One region of the Cronobacter sakazakii genome, then DNA from elsewhere that is predicted to be linked to it. Evidence: predicted binding sites of a transcription regulator. Region 1 holds the regulator's gene; each other region holds the start of a gene.
What was found. The regulator PhoB, encoded in region 1, activates phosphate uptake and scavenging genes when phosphate is short. The targets are predictions, from matches to a motif close to CTGTCATAAAACTGNCNNAT.

Region 1 (7,058 bases):
GTGAGCCCTGCCGCCGCGCAGAGCGTCTGCCATTGTGAGGTGAGCGCTTGCTCTTCTTCCAGCAGGCTTGCCGCTTCGCTTTCCTGCTGCTGGCGCTGTTTCATCAGCGCATCGAGCTGGCCGCGCAGCGCCGCGCCCTCGGTGCCGAGCTGCTCTTTCTCCTGCTCCAGTTGCGCAAGACGCAGGCGGCTCGCGTCGGGCTTCAGCGCCTGATACGCCTCCACGGCCGGGTGCTCGGTCGCGCCGCACAGCGGGCAGGGGCTGCCGGGTTGCAGGCGCGCGCGCTCCTCAACGAGGCTTGCGATACGCTGTTCCAGATCGCAGACTGCTTTTGCGCGCTCCACCTCCTGTTGTTTAGTTTTGTAATCCTGACGCTTTTGCGCCAGCAGCTGTTCGGCGTGCTGAATTTGCGTTTGCAGCGCGCTGTTCGTCTCCTGCAGGCGCGCTTTACGGCGCGTCAGGGGCGTAAAGGATGACTGGAGCGTTGCAAGTTGCTGGCGCAGCGGACGCTGTTCGTTAAGCTGCGCCAGCGCCTGCGCGGCGTCCTCCGGCGAGAGCGTAAGCCCGGCGTCCGGCAGCGCGTCGCGCTTGCGGCGGGTGGCGTCGAGCGTCTCGTTCAGCGCGCGTAGCTGGTCGCGGTCGCGTTTCTGCTGCGCCAGCACCGCGCGCCAGCCCGCGAGCTCGCTGCTCCAGAGGCGAAAGCGGTCATGCTCCGTCAGCCACTGGCCAAGTTGTGTGAGTTCTGCCGTCTGCGCCTGCGCCTGTTGTGCGGCGGCCTGGCGGATCTCCCGGCGGCGCTGCTGGCTTTCCTGTAAGCGAACGCTTACTTCTTCATGCTGACGACCGGTGGCGGTAAGGGCGGTTTCCAGCTCCTGACAGCGCAGCCACGCCGGACGCAGTTTTTCCGCCGGTAGCGCCGCTTCAAGCCGCGCGAGATCCGGCGCGGCGGCCTGTAGTGCTTGATCTGCCGCCGCCGCCGCATGGCGCGCCGCGTCGAGCGCGCTGGCAAGCGCGGTACGCTGCGTCAGCCACAGGTGTTCTTGCTGTAACTGGCGCTGGCGGGCAAGCAGCGTTTTTTCCTCGTCAGTAAGCGCCTGCAAACCTGTGGTTAAGCTTTCCCGTTGCGCTTCGTCCAGCAGCCGCACGCCCTGCGCCTGCGATTCAAGCTTCTCAAGCTGGCTGCGGGCTTCTTTATGCTGTTCGAAAATACGCGCCGAGACCTGACCGTAGATTTCGGTGCCGGTCAGCTCTTCCAGCAGTTCGGCGCGCGCTTTGGCTTCGGCATTGAGAAACGCGGCAAACTGCCCCTGCGAGAGCATCATCGAACGGGTGAAGCGGTCGTAATCCAGGCCCGTCAGCGCGGCAATTCTGTCGAGTTTGTCTTTGATTTTATCGGCGACGATTTTGCCGTCTTCGCAGCGCGCCAGCTCCACGCGCGGGGCCTGTAAATTGCCGTCCGGCTGGCCGCGCGCGCGGCTCTGGCTCCAGAAGGCGCGCCAGGCGACGCCTTTGACTTCAAACTCCACTTCCGCCAGACACTCGGCGGTGTCGCGCGTCATCAGGTCATTCTGGCTTTGCGACAGCGCGTTCAGGCGCGGCGTGCGGTGGTAGAGCGCAAGGCAGATGGCGTCGAGCAGCGTGGTTTTGCCCGCGCCGGTCGGGCCGGTAATGGCGAAGAGCCCGTTGCTCGCGAACGGTTCGGCGGTAAAGTCGATTTTCCATTCGCCTTTCAGCGAGTTCAGGTTTTTTAGGCGCAGGGTTAAGATTTTCATGCCTCGTCCTCCTCGTGCAGGCTCTCCAGCGTGCGGGCGAAGAGCGTGCGCAGGCGCGCTTTCTCCGGCTCCTCAAGCGATTCCAGCTCCAGGCGGCGTTCAAACACCTCTTCCGGCCCCAGCTCGCTGAGCGTTTCGGTGCTGAGCGTGCCGAGCGCGCGCTCGCGCATTTCTCGGCTGCGACGCAGAAGGACGACTTCCACCGGCAGGCTTTCGGTAAGCTGGCTTATCTGACGGTGCATATCATGCAGAAACTCGCCGGTGTCGATTTCGATATCGAGCCAGACTTTCGGCTCATCCGGCGCGTCGCGCCACTGTTCGAGCTGCGCGGTAATGGATTCCAGACTGCCTTTCAGCACCGCCAACGGCTGGCTGACCGGTACCGGCAGGGCTGTGACATCGCGCAGTTTGCCGTCTGCAAACTCCACCAGATAAACGCTTTTCTCTTTGCCGGTTTCATCAAAGCTCAGCGCAATCGGCGAGCCGCTGTAGCGGATATGCTCGCAGCCCGCCACTTTCTGGGCGCGGTGAATATGTCCGAGCGCGATATAATCGGCGGGCGGAAAGCGGTCCGCCGGGAAGGCGTCGAGCGTGCCTATATAGATGTCGCGCACCGCGTCACTTTTGGTCACGCCGACGGTGGTCAGATGGCCGGTCGCGATAATCGGCAGGTTACGCTCGCCGCGAAGCGCGCACGCGGCCTCATAGCTCTGCTGGTAGTGCAGGCTGATGGCTTCCAGCAGTTGCTGCTGCTTTTCACGGCCTGACTGCCCGCTGAGGCTTCGCAGTACGTCGCGCGGGCGTAAAAACGGCACCGGGCAGAGCACGGCACCCGGCTCGCCGTCGCGGCGGTACAAAAGCGTGGCCTGCGTTTCTGGCGTGAGCTGCGCGCTCGCGATAACCTGCGTGTTCAGGCAGGCCAGCAGTTCGCGGGATTCATTGAGCGTCGCGACCGAATCGTGGTTGCCGCCAAGCACGATAAGCGGGCAGTTCGCCGCCTGGAGTTTGACTACAAAGCGGTTGTAGAGCTCACGCGCATAGCTTGGCGGCGCGCCGGTATCGAAGATGTCGCCCGCGACGATAATCGCATCCACCTGATGCGCTATCGCCGCCTCCAGCAGCCAGTCGAGAAAAGTTTCATGTTCGGCGGCACGGCTTTTGGCGTAAAAATTTTGTCCAAGATGCCAGTCTGAGGTATGCAGAATACGCATGGAATGCCCTGTGGCGAAAAAGCGAGAAGGGGATTATAAACATCCAGTACGGCGGGTGTCCTGTTTCGTCGCGCCGCCGGGTTTTTCCCGGCGTGCTGACAGGTCATCTAACGGTCATCTTTTTCATAAATCTGTCATAAATCTGACGCATAATGGCGCCGCATAACATACTGTTTACTTTATTTAACAGGGCGAATCATGGCGAGACGTATTCTGGTCGTTGAAGATGAAGCACCTATCCGCGAGATGGTGTGTTTCGTACTGGAACAAAACGGCTTCCAGCCGGTGGAAGCGGAAGATTATGACAGTGCGGTGAATCAACTCAATGAGCCCTGGCCCGATCTGATTTTGCTGGACTGGATGCTGCCCGGCGGATCGGGGATCCAGTTTATTAAACATATCAAACGCGAAGCGCTGACCCGCGAAATTCCTGTGGTGATGCTGACCGCGCGCGGCGAAGAAGAAGATCGCGTGCGTGGCCTGGAAACCGGGGCTGACGATTACATTACCAAACCGTTCTCCCCGAAAGAGCTGGTGGCGCGTATTAAAGCGGTTATGCGCCGTATCTCGCCGATGGCCGTTGATGAAGTTATCGAAATGCAGGGCTTAAGCCTCGATCCGTCATCCCACCGCGTGATGACCGGCGAAAATCCCCTCGATATGGGGCCGACCGAATTCAAGCTGTTACACTTCTTTATGACGCACCCGGAGCGCGTTTACAGCCGCGAACAGCTGCTGAATAACGTCTGGGGCACCAATGTGTATGTCGAAGATCGCACCGTGGATGTGCATATCCGCCGCCTGCGTAAGGCGCTGGAGCAGAGTGGTCATGACAGAATGGTTCAGACGGTGCGCGGCACGGGTTATCGGTTCTCAACCCGTTTTTAAACCCAAAACAGGAGTGTGACGCGTGCTGGAACGGCTGTCATGGAAAAGACTGGTGCTGGAGCTGTTGCTCTGCTGTATTCCGGCGCTGGTGCTCGGGGCGATATTCGGCTATCTGGCATGGTTTTTACTGGCGGCAGTGACCGGATTGCTTATCTGGCATTTCTGGAATCTGCTGCGGCTCTCCTGGTGGCTGTGGGTGGATCGCAGCATGACGCCGCCGCCCGGCAGCGGGAGCTGGGAGCCGCTGCTCTACGGCCTGCACCAGATGCAGTTGCGCAATAAAAAACGCCGCCGCGAACTGGGCAATCTTATCAAACGCTTTCGCAGCGGCGCGGAATCCCTGCCGGACGCCGTGGTGCTGACCACGGAAGAGGGCGTCATCTTCTGGTGTAACGGCCTTGCGCAACAGCTTCTCGGCCTGCGCTGGCCCGACGATAACGGCCAGAACATCTTAAACCTGCTGCGCTACCCGGAATTCACCAGCTATCTGCGCGGCAAGGAGTTCAACCGGCCATTGCACCTGGTGCTCAATAACGGGCGTCATCTTGAGTTTCGCGTGATGCCGTACAGCGAAGATCAACTGCTGATGGTGGCGCGCGACGTCACGCAGATGCATCAGCTCGAAGGCGCGCGGCGCAACTTCTTCGCAAACGTCAGCCATGAGTTGCGCACGCCGCTCACCGTGTTGCAGGGGTATCTGGAGATGATGCACGAGCAGACGCTCGAAGGGCCGCTGCGTGAAAAAGCGCTGCACACCATGCGCGAGCAGACCTTCCGCATGGAAGGGCTGGTGAAACAGCTACTCACGCTCTCGAAAATCGAGGCGGCACCCGCGATGCAGCTTAACGAAACCATCGACGTGCCGATGATGCTGCGGGTGGTGGAGCGCGAGGCGCAGACGCTGAGCCAGCAGAAGCATACCTTCACGTTTGAGGTCGATCCGCAGCTTAAAGTGCTTGGCAACGACGAGCAGTTGCGTAGCGCGATTTCAAACCTGGTGTATAACGCGGTCAACCATACGCCTGCCGGGACGCACATCACGGTGCGCTGGGAGCACGTGGCGAACGGCGCGCGCTTTAGCGTGGCGGACACCGGGCCGGGGATTGCTGCGGAGCATATTCCGCGCCTCACTGAGCGGTTCTATCGAGTTGATAAAGCGCGCTCGCGCCAGACGGGCGGCAGCGGGTTAGGGCTTGCGATTGTGAAACATGCGCTGACGCACCACGACGCGCGTCTGGAGATTGAAAGTACGCCTGGCAAAGGCACGACGTTTTCCTTCCTCCTGCCGGAGCGGTTAATCGTCTCCGCGCCCGCCAAAGCGCTTTCTGACGCTTAATTCGTCAACCTTTCTTTCCAGGGCCAGCCATAAGCTGGCCTTATTCATTTTTTCGCCGACTCTGAACGCTTTTTACAGCGTTTGTCGCTTTTTTGCTCGCGCGAATCGCCGGAGGTTTTTTACGATTTTAGATTTTATCACTGCTCTGAAACTTAGATCTGGCATAAAGGTCTGGTTTTACGATCCTGTCTTGCCTTTAAACGTTATAAGCGTTTAAATTGCGCCCCTGCTATTGCCAGACCGACTGTTTTTACCTGGTAAATCGAAAAACAATTCTTCGCCAGCGTAATCGGGAAGCATATCCCGCTGTCAGCTCTGCAAATAGCCGCGTTTTCGTCAGGTGACTGGCGATAAAAAATTAGTCAATTTCAACACCACATCCACAGGCAGTAAATCTTATGACCCATCGTTTAAAATCGCGCGACATTATCGCACTGGGGTTTATGACCTTTGCGTTGTTTGTCGGCGCGGGCAATATTATTTTCCCTCCCATGGTTGGTTTGCAGGCCGGTCCGCATGTCTGGACGGCGGCGATCGGCTTTCTTATTACCGCCGTGGGTCTGCCTGTGCTGACCGTGGTGGCGCTGGCGAAAGTTGGCGGTGGCGTTGACAGCCTGAGCCATCCGATTGGCCGCGTCGCGGGCATTCTGCTGGCGACGGTGTGCTATCTGGCCGTCGGGCCGCTGTTCGCGACGCCGCGCACCGCGACCGTGTCGTTTGAAGTGGGTATTGCGCCGCTCACCGGCGACGGCGCGCTGCCGCTGCTCATCTACAGCCTGGTCTATTTCGCGCTGGTGATTCTGGTGTCGCTCTATCCGGGCAAACTGCTGGATACCGTGGGCAACTTCCTGGCCCCGCTGAAAATCATCGCGCTGGTGGTGCTGTCGGTGGCGGCGATTGTCTGGCCGGCGGGTGATATCAGCGTGGCGACAGACGCCTATCAGAAAGCGGCGTTTTCTAACGGCTTCGTGAACGGGTATCTGACGATGGATACGCTCGGCGCAATGGTGTTCGGGATTGTTATCGTCAACGCGGCGCGTTCGCGCGGCGTGTCTGATTCTCGTCTGCTGACGCGCTACACCATTTTCGCGGGCCTGATGGCGGGCGTCGGCCTGACGCTGCTCTACCTGGCGCTGTTCCGTCTCGGTTCTGACAGCGCGACGCTGGTGGATCAGTCCGCCAACGGCGCGGCGATTCTGCATGCGTATGTTCAGCACACCTTCGGTGGTGCGGGCAGCTTCCTGCTGGCGGCGCTGATCTTCCTCGCGTGTATGGTGACGGCGGTCGGCCTGACCTGCGCCTGCGCTGAGTTTTTCGCGCAGTATCTGCCGCTCTCTTACCGCGCGCTGGTGTTTATCCTGGGTCTCTTCTCGATGGTGGTGTCGAACCTTGGCTTAAGCCAGCTGATTCAGTTCTCCATTCCGGTGCTGACGGCCATCTATCCGCCGTGTATCGCACTCGTTGTGCTGAGCTTTACCCGCGGCTGGTGGCATAATTCGGGCCGTGTTATCGCCCCGGCGATGGCGGTCAGTCTGCTGTTTGGTTTGATTGATGGGGTGAAAGCCTCGGCGATAAGCGGTATCCTTCCGGCCTGGACTCAGAAACTGCCGATGGCGGATCAGGGGCTGGCCTGGCTGCTGCCGGCCGTCGCGATTACGCTGGCGGCGGCGCTCTGGGATCGTGCGGCCGGACGGAGCGTGACAACCACCGCTCACTGATCGTCGGTTGATTGTTGAACCACGGGGCCTGGCTCCGTGGTTTTTTATTGTATGACGTGGTACTGGAAAGATGGAAAACGAGAACAAGCTCAAGCGCGGATTGAGTACAAGACACATCCGCTTTATGGCGCTG
Region 2 (7,058 bases), 1.0 Mb from region 1:
CAACGGCGAGGGCGCGGAGTACGCGATTCCGGCGCTGAAGGACAATCTCACCGTGAACGCCGGGAACCCGCTGACGCTACTGCGCGTGGTGCTGGAGGGCGGTAAAACGGCGGTGACGCAAAATCATCTGCCGTACAGTATGCCGGGTTACGGCTGGGCGCTCAGCGATCAGGACGCGGCGGATGTCACCAACTACATTCGCGGCAGTTTCGGCAACCATGCCGCACCCGTCTCGCCCGCGCAGGTGAAAGAGGCCCGCGAGCAACAGCACAACGAGTAAGTCACACGGCGCCGCTGGCTCAGGCGGCGCCATTTTTCTCCTTTTCGTCTTTCTTCCCGCCCGTTTTTCTGAAACTTTCCGCTACGCGACATTCAATTTTTTCCCATTGATAACCATCAAGCTTTCCCGTTTCGGGGCTTTGCAGAATACGCCCTTTTGATGAGGGAACAGAATGAAACCACTAACCCAAAAGGATGGGCCAGACGAGGGCGGGCTGTCGCGCCGCGACTTTCTGCGCGCCACCTCGGCGCTGGCGGCCGCGCCGCTTTTTGTGAAGGCCGGCAAGGCTAACGCTGATGCGCCTGTAGCAGAGGCAGAGGCCGCTGAAAACATCGTGCCGACGTGCAGCACCTTTGACTGCGGCGGCAAATGCGATATCCGCGCGCACGTTAAAGAAGGCGTAGTGACGCGTATCTCCACCTGCCCGGATAACGAGGTGGATCCTGATATGCCGCTGATGCGCGCCTGCGTGCGCGGGCGCGGGTATCGTCAGTTTGTCTACCACCCGGACCGGCTGAAATACCCGATGAAGCGCGTCGGCAAGCGCGGCGAAGGGAAGTTCGAGCGCATCAGCTGGGATGAGGCGACCACCCTTATCGCCGATAACCTGCGGCGTATTACCGCGAAATATGGCCCGGCATCGCGCTTTATGCACACCGACACGGCGGTCTCCGGCGGCGCGTTCTCCGGCGATAAAATGGCGCGGCGTTTACTGAACCTGACCGGCGGTTATCTGGAGTCCTATCACTCAGTGAGTATGGGAAACACCGCCGCAGCCACGCCCTATACCTATGGCACCGCCGCCAGCGGCAGCACGCTCGATACGCTCAAAGACACAAAGCTTGTGATCCTCTGGGGCCATAACCCGAACGAAACCGTTTTTGGTCACACTAACCACTACTTTCAGCAGATGAAGCGCAACGGTACGCGGTTTATCGTGGTCGATCCGCGCTACTCCGACACCGTGGCGTCGCTCGCCGATCAGTGGGTGCCGCTGCTGCCCACCACCGATAACGCGCTGATGGACGCGATGATGTACGTCATCATCAGCGAGAACCTGCACGACAGCGCGTTTATCGTGCGTCACGCCATTGGTTTTGATGAAAATACGATGCCGGAAGGCGTACCGGCGGGCGAATCGCTGATGGCGTATCTCTCTGGAGAAAAAGATGGCGTGAAAAAAACGCCGGAGTGGGCGGAGCGCATCACCCATGTACCCGCGCAAACCATCCGCCAGCTTGCCCGCGACTACGCCACCACCAGACCGGCGGCGCTGATCCAGGGCTGGGGACCGCAGCGCCATATCTGCGGCGAGCGCACCGCGCGCGGCTCCACGCTGCTTGCCACCATCACCGGCAATGTCGGCGTGAAGGGCGGCTGGGCCGCCGGCTACGGCGGCATCGGCAACCGATTGTTCTGTGCCGATCCCTACAGCGTGCCGAACCCGGTGGCGGAAAAAATCTCCATCATGAACTGGGTGCAGGCCTGTGACGACGCGGCGAAAGTCACGCCGGCAAACGGCTTAAAAGGCGCTGAAACGCTCACCAGCAACATCAAATTCATCTTTAATCTCGCGGGCAATTATCTGGCGAACCAGAACCCGGACATCAACCAGACTGTGAAAGTGCTGGAAGATGAAAGCAAGGTTGAGTTTATCGTGGTAAGCGATCTCTTCCTCACTCCAAGTGCCCGCTACGCCGATCTGCTGCTGCCAGAAACCAGCTTTATGGAGCGCTGGAACATCGGCGAAACCTGGGGCACTGGCAACTATCTGCTGCTGTCGCAAAAGCTGGTGGAGCCGGAGTTTGAGCGCCGCTCGGACTACGACTGGCTGCGCGAGGTCGCGCGCAAGCTCGGCATCGAGGCGCGTTTTAGCGAAGGGCGCAGTGAAAAACAGTGGGTGGAACATATCTGGGAGAAAACCCGCGAGGCGCTGGCGGATCACGACCTGCCGGATTTTGCCGGGCTTTGCAAAAAACCGCACGTCTACCTGAAATCGCCGCCGTATGTCGCGTTTGAAGAGAACATTCTTGACCCCGATAACCATCCGTTCCCGACGCCCTCCGGCAAAATCGAAATCTTCTCAAAACGGCTGTGGGAGATGAACCACCCGGAGATCCCGGCGCTGTCGCACTATGTGCCCGCGAAAGAAGGGCCACAAGACGCGCTGCGCGACAAATACCCGCTACAGCTCATCACGTGGAAGGGGAAAAACCGCGCCAATTCGACGCAATACGCCAATCCGTGGCTTCAGGAGGTACAGCGCCAGCAGCTCTGGATCAACCCGCAGGACGCCGACGCGCGCGGCATTCAGCAGGGCGATCTGGTGCGGATTTATAACGATCGTGGCGTGGTACGCATTCCCGCCGACGTGACGCCGCGCATTATTCCCGGCGTGGTGGCGATGCAGGCAGGCGCCTGGTGGCAGCCGGACGCGGAAGGCGTCGATAACGGCGGCTGTCCGAATGTGCTCACCAGCGCGCGCATCACTCCGCTTGCCAAAGGCAACGCCCATCAAACCCTGCTCGTTGAGGTAACCAGACATGAGCCAGTTTAAGGATTATCCCCCGGTCAGCGGCGAGCAGCTGGGCTTTTTTATCGATTCGTCGCGCTGCTCCGGCTGTAAAGCGTGCCAGGTGGCGTGCAAAGACAAAAATAATCTCGAACCGGGGCGGCGCTTTCGGCGCGTCTATGAAGTTCACGGCGGCGGCTTCACGCCGACCGGCGCAGGCGGACTAATGCAAAACGTCTTCGCTTATACCTTATCGATTTCGTGCAACCACTGCGCCGATCCCATCTGCACGCGCAACTGTCCGACGACCGCCATGCACAAGCGCGACGGCGACGGCATCGTGCGTGTAAACACCGACAAATGCGTCGGCTGCGGTTACTGCGCCTGGTCGTGCCCTTACGGCGCGCCGCAGCGTAATACGCAGACCGGGCAGATGTCGAAATGCGATTTCTGCGTCGATCGCCTGGCGCAGGGCGAGCCGCCGATGTGCGTCGCCACGTGCCCGCTCGGGGCGATTCAGTTCGGCCCGATTAGCGCGCTGCGCGAACGCTTCGGCGCGCTCTGTGACGTAAAAGGGCTGCCGCCGTCATCTGTCACCAGACCCAATCTGGTCATTAAGTCGCATCAGGGCGCGCAGCAGGAGGAACAGCACGATGCATGAGTTTCCGTTAGTGATTTTTACGCTGTTCATGCAGGGCGCAGTGGGCTTTACGCTGATGCTCTGCTTCACCGCCGGGCAGATGCCGCGCGCGGGGCGACACACGCTCGCGACGCTGCCTGCGCTGGTTTGTGTGGGCGTTGCGGCGGCGATCGGTTTGCTCGCCTCTACGCTGCATCTGGGTTATCCGCTCAACGCCTTTAATGCGCTGCGCCATCTCTCCAGCTCCTGGCTCAGCCGGGAGATTGCGCTCGCGGGCGTGTTTATGGCGCTGCTGGCTATCAGTATTTTGCTGCTGATAATGAAACGCACCGTGCCGTGGCCGCTGCTGTGGCTGACGGTGCTGGCGGGGCTTGCGGATATGGTGGCCATGGCGTCCATTTACTGCCACGCGTCTGTCGTCACCTGGCAGCACGTCAACACCTGGGCCATGTTCCTGGGTTCAGTCGTGCTCATCGGCGCGTCGTTGTTACAACTGCGCCTCGCGTTGCGTCCGGCCTTCAACGCGCAGGCAGAGCTCGCCGCCAGCCGGCGTCTCTCGCTGCTGGCGCTGGCGGTAGTATTGATCCGGCTTCTCATTCAGCCTGCGTACTATCACTTTTTAGCGCAGGCTATCGTACCGGTGACGTTTCCGCTGCAACCGCTGTCGGCCTTCAACGCCTGCGCCGGGCTGCGTCTTACCGGCTGGTGCTGCTCAGCCGCGGGCGCGATGCTGCTGATGACGGGGCTGACGCGCCCTTATGGCTCGCGCTCGTCGCAAATGACCGGCAGCGCGCTGATACTCATCGGCGAACTGCTGCTGCGTCTGGCGTTTTTCTCCATTGATGGCTGATGGATCTCTTTGACACCTTCGCGCCCGCACAGCCCTGTGTGGGCGCGCGCTGCGCCAGGAAACGGCTGGCCCGCAGCCGCTGCGATTATTGCGTGACACGTTGCCCGTCAGGCGCGCTGGCTATCCACCATCATGAGGTTATTCTCACGTCGGAGCGCTGTACCGGCTGCGGGATCTGCCTGTTTGTCTGCCCGGCGGACGCGCTGGAGGATCTCGTACCGCTGGCGCGAATTCACCGCGAGGGCGTGCTGCTCGGGCCGTTTACCCAGCCTGTCGCGGCAGAGGAGTTGATGCTCTGGCACACGCTTTACCGCATTCGCGCGGTCGCGGTGGATCTCACGCGTTACCCGCTCTGGCTGCGGCCACTGGCTGAACTTAACCTGTGGCTGAAAAAGCGCGGCGAGCCGGGCTGGCAGTGTGTTGCAGTTTCACCGGCGGCAGGTGAGGCGAAGCGCCGTCTGCTGCGCCCGGACGGTGAACGCGCACGCGTAGCGCACGACGTTGCCACCCGGCACGCGGCAGGGGCATTTTTATGCGCATACGCCGTCATGCTGGATACCACGCGCTGCCTGTTATGCGGTGCCTGTGGCCGGGCATGCGCCAGCGGCGCGATTCGCTTTGGTGAACAGGATTTCACGCTCAATACAGGACGTTGCGATGGCTGTGGCGACTGCGCGGCGGTGTGCCCGGTTGATGCTATAACGATAACGGAGGGCGACGCCGGGCCGTTGATTCGCCGGGCGTTGCATCACGCCCGCTGCGAGCTCTGCGGCGAGCCGTGGCGCGCCTGGCATCCGGGCGAGAAAGTGTGCCCGGTTTGTCAGCGTCACGGCTTCAGCATGCGCAGCGGTTAACGCGGTGACTCGCTGAATCCACAGGAGAAAAGGGCGCTGTCATTAATCTGTCACGCCTGCGTCTTATAACAGTGTCACCCCGACTCTGGATCTGAGAACCATGAAATTCAAACCGCTTACGCTCGCTTTCGCGGCGCTTTTCCCGCTCTGTTCCCTTGCCGCCGCGCCGCAGGTGGAACGCTATATCGTGACGTTTCCGCAGGAAGATCATGTGGTCTATTCCGGCAATTATGCCAGCGCATTTCCCGACGGCCTGCCGGTGGGTGTGGGCTCCGGCCTGCTTTTTTTACGCAAAGAGGGCGATGACCTGATTTTCGCGACCGTCACCGACCGCGGCCCCAACGCCGACTCGCCGAAAATGGGCAAGCAGGAGTCGAAAATCTTCGCAAGCCCGGAGTACACGCCGCTGATGATGACCATTCGCGTCAGTAAAGACCAGGCGCAGGCGAGCGATCCGATGCCGCTGCATGACGATAAAGGCAATATCAGCGGTCTGCCGCTGCCCGCCGGGCTCATCGGCGCCACCAACGAGCTGGCGCTTAACGACGCGCTGCAAACGCTCACCGGTGATAAACGCGGGCTGGATACCGAAGGGATCACGCCGGACGGCAAGGGCGGCTACTGGCTGTGTGACGAATATGGCCCGTTTATTATTCATGTGGATGCCAGCGGCGCAATCCTTGCTAAACATGGCCCGCAGGCGGGCAAGGGCGAAGAGGGCGTGGCCGGCGGTCTGCCGAATATCATTAAGTGGCGTCAGCCTAACCGCGGCTTCGAAGGGCTGACCCGGATGCCGGACGGGCGCATTATCGCGGCGGTGCAGAGCACGCTGGATATCGACGGCAAAACCAAAAACACCGCGCGCTTTACGCGGCTGGTGAGTTTTGACCCGGCGACCGGCAAAACCGCGATGTACGGTTATCCGATCGACATCGACGTCTATAAAAAAGCCAAAGATGCCAAAATCGGCGATATCGTGGCGCTGGACGACCACCGCATTTTGCTTATCGAACAGGGTGGCGATAAGAACAAAACCATGCGTAACCGCGTCTATGTGGTCGATCTCAGTAACGCCACCGATCTGAGCACGCTGGATAAGACCGAGCCGCCGGAATTCGACGATGCGGAAAAACTCAACGCGCGCGGCGTGAAGCTCGCCACAAAGCAGCTGGCGGTGGATTTGCGGGAACTGGGCTGGCAGCAGGAGAAAGCGGAAGGGCTGGCGCTTATCGACCCGCAAACCCTCGCGGTCATCAATGATAACGACTTCGGTTTACAGTCAGAGCTGCTGGAGCCGCAGGGCGATAAAAAAGAGATGGATGACTACAACGTCGACGGGCAGGGGCATCTGACGCTGGACGGCAAGCCGGTTGCCAGCAAAATCGGCATTAAGCCGCTGGGAAAACCCGCCTCGCAGAATGAACTGTGGGTGATAAAGCTCGATAAACCGCTGTAAAGGCAATAAAAAAGGGCAGGCCGACACCTGCCCTGACTCGTTTTACAACCGTTAGCTCAATTTAAACACCGCGACCGCCTGATTGAGCAGCTGTGACTGCTCTTTCAGCGAGTGGGCGGCGGCAGAGGCTTCTTCCACCAGCGCGGCGTTCTGCTGGGTAACGGAATCCATCTGCGCGACGGCCTGGTTAATCTGCTCAATTCCACGGCTCTGCTCGCCGGTGGAGAGCGTGATTTCTGACATCAACTCAGAAACCTGTTTAATCGAGCCGATGATGCGCTTCATGCTCTCGCCCGCACGCGCCACGCGGTCACTGCCCAGCACCACCTGCTCGCCGGACTGCTCGATAAGCTCTTTGATCTCCTTCGCGGCCACCGACGAGCGCTGCGCCAGATTACGCACTTCGCTTGCCACCACCGCAAAACCTCGACCCTGCTCACCCGCACGGGCGGCTTCCACCGCGGCG
Region 3 (7,058 bases), 1.4 Mb from region 1:
TGAGGCACTTTTTGCCCGAGAGGATTAACCATGATTCGCTTTGAACATGTCAGCAAAGCCTATCTCGGTGGGAGACAAGCGCTGCAGGGGGTGACGTTCCACCTGCGGCCAGGCGAGATGTCATTTCTTACCGGCCACTCCGGCGCCGGTAAGAGTACGCTGCTGAAGCTGATTTGCGGTATCGAACGGCCGAGCGCCGGGAAAATCTGGTTTGGCGGCCACGAGATAAGCCGTCTGAAAAACCGTGAAGTGCCGTTCCTGCGTCGTCAGATCGGCATGATTTTCCAGGATCACCATCTGCTGATGGACAGAACGGTCTACGATAATGTGGCGATCCCGCTGATTATCGCGGGCGCCAGCGGCGAAGATATTCGCCGTCGCGTATCGGCGGCGCTGGATAAGGTCGGTCTGCTGGACAAAGCGAAAAACTTCCCGATTCAGCTTTCTGGCGGTGAACAGCAGCGCGTGGGCATCGCCCGCGCGGTGGTCAATAAACCTGCCGTATTGCTGGCGGATGAACCGACGGGCAACCTGGATGACGCCCTCTCGGAAGGCATTCTGCGTCTTTTCGAAGAATTTAACCGCGTCGGGGTGACGGTATTAATGGCGACGCACGACACCGGGCTTATCTCACGGCGCAGCTACCCGGTGCTCACCCTGAGCGAAGGGCATTTGCATGGAGGCCGTGTTGGTGAATAAACGTGACGCGCTGAATGAAATCCGGCGCTTTAGCAACAAACTGGATAATTTCCGTAAACAGCGTTCTTCCGGTGAAACAGGACGGCCTGTGCAGAAGCGAAATAAAGGCTCCAACACCAAAGGCAAATCGCGTCAGGGCGGCATCAATGAACAGGTGCGTTACGCCTGGCAGGGCGCGCTTGCCGATTTGAAAAGCAAACCGCTCGCCACGTTTTTAACGGTGATGGTAATTGCCATTTCGCTGACGCTGCCGAGCGTCTGCTACATGGTTTATAAGAACGTCAGCGAGGCGGCGACGCAGTATTACCCGTCGCCGCAGATTACGGTCTATCTCGATAAAACGCTCGACGATAACGCCGCGCAGCAGGTGGTGGGGCAGCTCCAGGCCGAGCCGGGCGTGGCGAAGGTCAATTACCTCTCGCGTGACGAGGCGCTTGGCGAATTCCGCAACTGGTCGGGCTTTGGCGGCGCGCTGGATATGCTGGAAGAAAACCCGCTGCCAGCGGTAGTGGTGGTCGAGCCGAAGCTCGATTTCCAGAGCAGCGAAGCGCTCAACACGCTGCGTGACCGCGTGGCAAGGCTTCAGGGCGTTGACGAAGTGCGCATGGATGACAGCTGGTTCGCGCGGCTGTCGGCGCTCACCGGGCTGGTCGGGCGCGTCGCGGCGATGATAGGCGTACTGATGGTCGCGGCCGTGTTCCTGGTTATCGGCAACAGCGTGCGCCTGAGCATTTTTGCGCGCCGTGACACCATCAACGTGCAGAAACTCATTGGCGCGACGGATGGTTTTATCCTGCGTCCCTTCCTGTACGGCGGCGCGCTGCTCGGGTTTACCGGCGCATTACTTTCACTGATTCTGTCAGAAATTCTGGTGATGCGGCTATCCGCCGCGGTGACGGATGTGGCGAAAGTTTTCGGCACCACCTTTGAAATCAGCGGGTTATCCTTCGATGAGTGTCTGTTGCTGCTGCTGGTCTGTTCGATGATCGGCTGGGCGGCCGCCTGGCTTGCCACCGTGCAACATTTACGTCACTTTACCCCCGAGTAAAAAATATTTGTTATAATCATCCCCTGCTACGAGTTCCCGTCAGCAGGGGATGCGTACCGTGAACTTCTGCTTCTCCTGCCCACGCTTTTTCATAGCAATGTCACATTTTGTGCGTAATTTATTCACAAGCCTTACGTGAACTTGTGGATAAATTCACGGTCTGATAAAAGAGTGGCTGATATTCTCGTTGCTCAAACATGCTGGCCCGTTTGTTGCCTGATGGGGACGAACGCCAGTCCGATGTCGATTGAGAGGATTTGAATGACCAAAGAAATGCAAACTTTAGCTTTAGCCCCGGTCGGTAACCTGGATTCCTATATCCGGGCGGCCAACGCCTGGCCGATGTTGTCGGCAGACGAAGAGCGGGAACTGGCTGAAAAGCTGCATTACCAGGGCGATCTGGAAGCAGCGAAAAAGCTGATCCTGTCTCACCTGCGTTTTGTTGTTCATATCGCTCGTAACTACGCGGGCTATGGCCTGCCGCAGGCGGACCTGATCCAGGAAGGCAACATCGGCCTGATGAAAGCGGTGCGTCGCTTCAATCCGGAAGTGGGCGTGCGTCTGGTTTCCTTCGCCGTGCACTGGATCAAAGCTGAAATTCACGAATATGTGCTGCGTAACTGGCGCATCGTGAAAGTCGCCACCACCAAAGCGCAGCGTAAGCTGTTCTTTAACCTGCGTAAAACCAAGCAGCGTCTGGGCTGGTTTAACCAGGACGAAGTGGAAATGGTGGCCCGCGAGCTGGGCGTTTCCAGCAAAGACGTGCGTGAAATGGAATCGCGTATGGCCGCGCAGGACATGACCTTTGACATGTCCCCGGACGATGACGCGGGTGACAGCCAGCCGATGGCTCCGGTGCTGTTCCTTCAGGATAAGTCTTCTAACTTTGCCGACGGCATTGAGGATGACAACTGGGAAGAACACGCCGCCGACAAACTGACCGACGCCATGCAGGGTCTCGACGAGCGCAGCCAGCAGATCATTCGCGCGCGCTGGCTGGATGAAGACAACAAAAGCACGTTGCAGGAACTGGCCAACCGCTACGGCGTCTCAGCCGAACGCGTGCGTCAGCTTGAAAAAAATGCGATGAAAAAGCTGCGTGCCGCGATAGAAGCGTAAGCCGCGTCAGCCTGATGACACACCCCGCCTTAAGCGGGGTGTTTTGTTTTATACGCGGCGTAAAAGCGCCGGATAAGCCGCTTCAATACATGCCAGCAGCGCTTTAAATGCGCCCTCCATTTTCTCCTCCGCCACGCAGGCGAATCCCATCAGCAGGCCGCGACGCCGGTTTTCCGTCAGGTAATAGCGCGACAGCGGGCGCACCAGAATATCGCGCGCGTTGGCAAGACGGGCTATCTCCACATCGTCCGCGTCATCCGGCAGATTCAGCACCAGATGCAGCCCGGCGTTATCGCTGAAATCCGACAGCGCCTCCGGCCCCAGATAGCGCGTAATCAGCGTTGTCAGACACGCTCTGCGACGGCCATACAGCAGCCGCATCCGCCGGATGTGGGCACTGTAATGCCCGGCCTCGATAAACTCCGCCAGTGCCGCCTGGATAATCGAATGGCCGCCGCGATAAAGCTCGGCATGCGCGGTTTTCATCTCGTGCGCCAGCGCGCGCGGCAGCACCACATAGCCGATGCGCAGGCCCGGATAGAGCGTTTTGCTGAAGGTGCCGATGTAAATCACCGGCGGGTCCGCAACCAGCCCCTGCAATGCCGGGATCGGCTGGCCGGAAAAGCGAAATTCGCTGTCGTAGTCGTCTTCCACGATCCAGCTGCCGGTCTGGCGCGCCAGCGTTAACAGGCGCTGACGCCGCTCAAGGCTCATGACCGCGCCCAGCGGATACTGGTGCGACGGCGTGACGAAAATCAGCCGCGGCGGTGTTCCGGCGCTCTCCGGCGGCACCATGCCCGCGCGGTCGACCGTCACCGGCGTAATGTTTACCTCATTCATCTGCAACACATGGCGGATGCCCCAGTACGAGGGCTCTTCCACCCACGCCGTATCACCGCCGTCGCACAGCATACGCGCCACCAGGTCGATAGCCTGATGAATGCCCTCGGTGATCAACACCTGATCCGCCGTGCAGTGAACCGATCGCGACACCCGCAGATAATCCACCAGCGCGCGCTGTAGCTCCGGCGTGCCGCCCTGACAGCTGTAGGTGAGGCGCTGCGGGCTGGGGCGGCGGCTGATCCGCGCCTGAATTTTGCTGAAAAGCTGATGCGGAAAGGCATGTACGTCCGGCACGCCGGGGATAAACGCGCCCCACTGTTTGGGGCTGGCGCTGACCTGCCCGAGCAGCGTTTTCCCGCGCGAAGAGAACCCCGCATGCGCAACGCGATCGTGCTGCCCCTGTGCCACCGGCGGCGCAGATAACAGGCTGTCCGGCAGCATTCCGGCGACGAACGTGCCGCTGCCGGCGCGAGAGGTCACATATCCTTCTGCGAGCAATTGTTCATAAACTGTTAACACTGTGTTGCGAGAAAGGCCGAGCTGTTGCGCGAGATCCCGCGAGGCGGGCAGACGGCTTTGCGCAGGCAGGCTGCCGTCAAGGATAGTCAGGCGCAGCGCGTTATAAAGCCGCTTATGCAGGCGTTCATCGCGTTGTTCGCCGAGGCGAAGCAATAAGAGATCGGACACTAAAGAATGCAATTGGATCCCTCATTTATTCGAAACTGGTACTCGATTATAGGGCCATAGCCTGGGTAAATAAACGTCACTGTTTCAGGTTTGTTGCTAAAAAGTGACGTTTATCAGCAGGAGAATGCGGGTGAAAAATTCAGAATTGAACCAACGTCGTCAGAGCGCCACCCCACGTGGCGTCGGTGTCATGTGCGGCTTCTATGCCGAAAAAGCCGACAACGCCACCCTGTGGGACGTGGAAGGCAACGAGATTATCGACTTCGCAGCGGGGATTGCGGTGCTGAACACCGGCCATCGCCATCCGCGCGTGGTGGAGGCCATCGAAAACCAGCTGCGCGCCTTTACGCACACGGCGTACCAGATAGTCCCTTACGAAAGCTATGTGGCGCTTGCGGAGCGCATCAACGCCTGCGCGCCGATTGACGGCCCGGCGAAAACCGCGTTCTTCACCACCGGCGCGGAAGCGGTGGAAAACGCCGTGAAAATCGCGCGCGCGTATACCCGTCGCCCTGGCTTAATCACTTTTGGCGGCGGCTTTCACGGGCGCACGTTTATGACGATGGCGCTCACCGGCAAAGTGGCACCGTACAAAATCGGCTTCGGCCCGTTCCCGGGCTCGGTGTTCCACGCGCAATACCCGAACGCGCTGCACGGCGTGTCGGTGGATGACGCGATGGCAAGCCTGGAGCGTATTTTCAAAGCCGATATCGCGCCGGATCAGGTCGCGGCCATCGTGCTGGAGCCGGTACAGGGCGAAGGCGGTTTCAACGTCGCGCCGCCGGCGTTTATGGAGGCCCTGCGCGCGCTGTGCGACGAGCACGGCATTCTGCTGATTGCCGATGAAGTGCAGAGCGGCTTTGCGCGCACCGGCAAACTGTTCGCGATGGAGCATTACGGCGTGAAGCCGGATCTGCTGACGATGGCGAAAAGCCTTGCGGGCGGGATGCCGCTCTCGGGCGTGGTCGGGCGCGCGGAAGTGATGGACGCGCCTGCGCCGGGCGGCCTTGGCGGCACCTACGCCGGTAACCCGCTGGCGGTGGCGGCGGCGCACGCGGTGCTGGATGTGATTGAGCAGGAAAATCTCTGCCAGCGCGCGAACGAGCTGGGCCAGCATTTACAGGAAGTGCTCAACCAGGCACGCACCTACTGCCCGGCGATTGCCGAAGTTCGCGGGCAGGGCTCGATGGTGGCGGTAGAGTTTAACGATCCGCAGACCGGCAAGCCGTCGCCTGAGTTTACGCAGCAGGTGCTGACGCGCGCCCGTGAAGAGGGGCTGCTGCTGCTGAGCTGTGGTGTTTACGGCAACGTTATCCGTTTCCTTTACCCGCTGACCATTCCGGATGCGCAGTTCAGCAAGGCGCTGGAGATCCTCTCCCGCGCGCTGGGGCGCTAAATCTGGGGCTTAAACGGCGGGTGCGCACGGCTTACCCGCCCTACATAAAAGCACAGCCCCTGGCCCGTAGGGCGGGTAAGCGCAGCGCACCCGCCATGTGAGGCAAAAAACAGCCCGTAGGGTGGGTAAGCGCAGCGCACCCACCGAAACAGACCGTAGGGTGGGTAAGCGCAGCGCACCCACCGTGCAAGGCAGTCCGTAGGGTGGGTAAACGCAGCGCACCCACCATGTAAGGCAGAACAAACCCTGCCACAAAACGAACAGGAATTACCCCGAGGGCGCCCTCCTTATGGCCTGGCCGCCGCGCAGCAGCGGGCCATAACGGCGCGTCTTTGGGGTGACCTGCGAAGGAGCGCGCTTCGGGAGGCTGACAGGCCCGAAGCTTAAATATCTCACTTGCTAACACAACAACACACCGTGAACACAACCGCTTCCGGTGGTGATAGCCGCCGGATATTTAAGGAAGAACTATGTCTGAAAACACCACTTCCGCCTCACTGTGGGCGTCCCGAGAGCGGGCAGCGTCATCCCCTAAATCCCTGAGCTTCGTTGAAGGCGTCGCGATGATCGTCGGCACCAACATCGGCGCGGGCGTACTCTCCATCGCCTATGCCTCCAGCAAAGCGGGCTTTATGCCGCTTCTCTTCTGGCTCGCCCTTGTCGGCGTATTGACCACTATCACCATGCTGTATGTCGCGGAAGCGACGCTACGCACCCGCGCGCATTTACAGTTAAGCGGCCTCGCCGGGCGCTATGTCGGGCGCATCGGCGCCTGGCTGATGTTCGCGTCGGTGTGCGTTAACAGCGTCGGCGCGCTCACCGCCTACATGACCGGCAGCGGCAAACTGCTCAGCTCGCTTATCGGCGTCTCGCCCGCCATCGGCAGCCTGATTTTCTTTATTCCGGCGGCGGGCATTCTCTGGCTCGGGCTGAAGGCTATCGGGCGCGGCGAGAAATTTATCAGTATCGGCATGGTGGTGATGATTGCGGTGCTGGTAGTCGCCACGCTTTTGCATGAATCGACACAGATGCAATGGCTGCTGGATGGCGACTGGCGCTACATGGTGCCGGTATTTAACGTCACCGCCTTCTGCTTCGCGGCGCAGTACATTGTGCCGGAGATGGCGCGCGGGTTTGCTGATAAACCCGAAAAGCTGCCGAAAGCGATTATCGTCGGGATGGTGATTACCTTTACGCTGCTGGCGCTGGTGCCGCTGTCGGTTATCGCGCTGAGCGGGCTTGATAACATCTCTGAAGTGGCGACCA

Region 2: a site for PhoB is predicted at 5,173-5,192, ahead of CSK29544_RS15705 (esterase-like activity of phytase family protein). Genes of this name have one in related genera too.
Region 3: a site for PhoB is predicted at 1,834-1,853, ahead of rpoH (RNA polymerase sigma factor RpoH). Genes of this name have one in related genera too.

The regions. Positions count from the first base shown of each region.
Region 1 is NZ_CP011047.1:4,332,444-4,339,501, reverse strand. Features, by position in the region: gene sbcC (exonuclease subunit SbcC) at 1-1,772, opposite strand, end outside; gene sbcD (exonuclease subunit SbcD) at 1,769-2,983, opposite strand; gene phoB (phosphate response regulator transcription factor PhoB) at 3,182-3,871, shown strand; gene phoR (phosphate regulon sensor histidine kinase PhoR) at 3,894-5,207, shown strand; gene brnQ (branched-chain amino acid transporter carrier protein BrnQ) at 5,606-6,925, shown strand; gene proY (proline-specific permease ProY) at 6,996-7,058, shown strand, end outside.
Region 2 is NZ_CP011047.1:3,293,704-3,300,761, reverse strand. Features, by position in the region: gene CSK29544_RS15730 (c-type cytochrome) at 1-280, shown strand, start outside; gene CSK29544_RS15725 (DMSO/selenate family reductase complex A subunit) at 453-2,837, shown strand; gene CSK29544_RS15720 (DMSO/selenate family reductase complex B subunit) at 2,824-3,453, shown strand; gene CSK29544_RS15715 (dimethyl sulfoxide reductase anchor subunit family protein) at 3,446-4,282, shown strand; gene CSK29544_RS15710 (4Fe-4S binding protein) at 4,282-5,136, shown strand; gene CSK29544_RS15705 (esterase-like activity of phytase family protein) at 5,237-6,592, shown strand; gene CSK29544_RS15700 (methyl-accepting chemotaxis protein) at 6,644-7,058, opposite strand, start outside.
Region 3 is NZ_CP011047.1:1,253,011-1,260,068, forward strand. Features, by position in the region: gene ftsY (signal recognition particle-docking protein FtsY) at 1-28, shown strand, start outside; gene ftsE (cell division ATP-binding protein FtsE) at 31-699, shown strand; gene ftsX (permease-like cell division protein FtsX) at 692-1,747, shown strand; gene rpoH (RNA polymerase sigma factor RpoH) at 2,009-2,866, shown strand; gene pdxR (MocR-like pyridoxine biosynthesis transcription factor PdxR) at 2,915-4,408, opposite strand; gene CSK29544_RS05845 (4-aminobutyrate--2-oxoglutarate transaminase) at 4,527-5,792, shown strand; gene CSK29544_RS05850 (aromatic amino acid transport family protein) at 6,263-7,058, shown strand, end outside.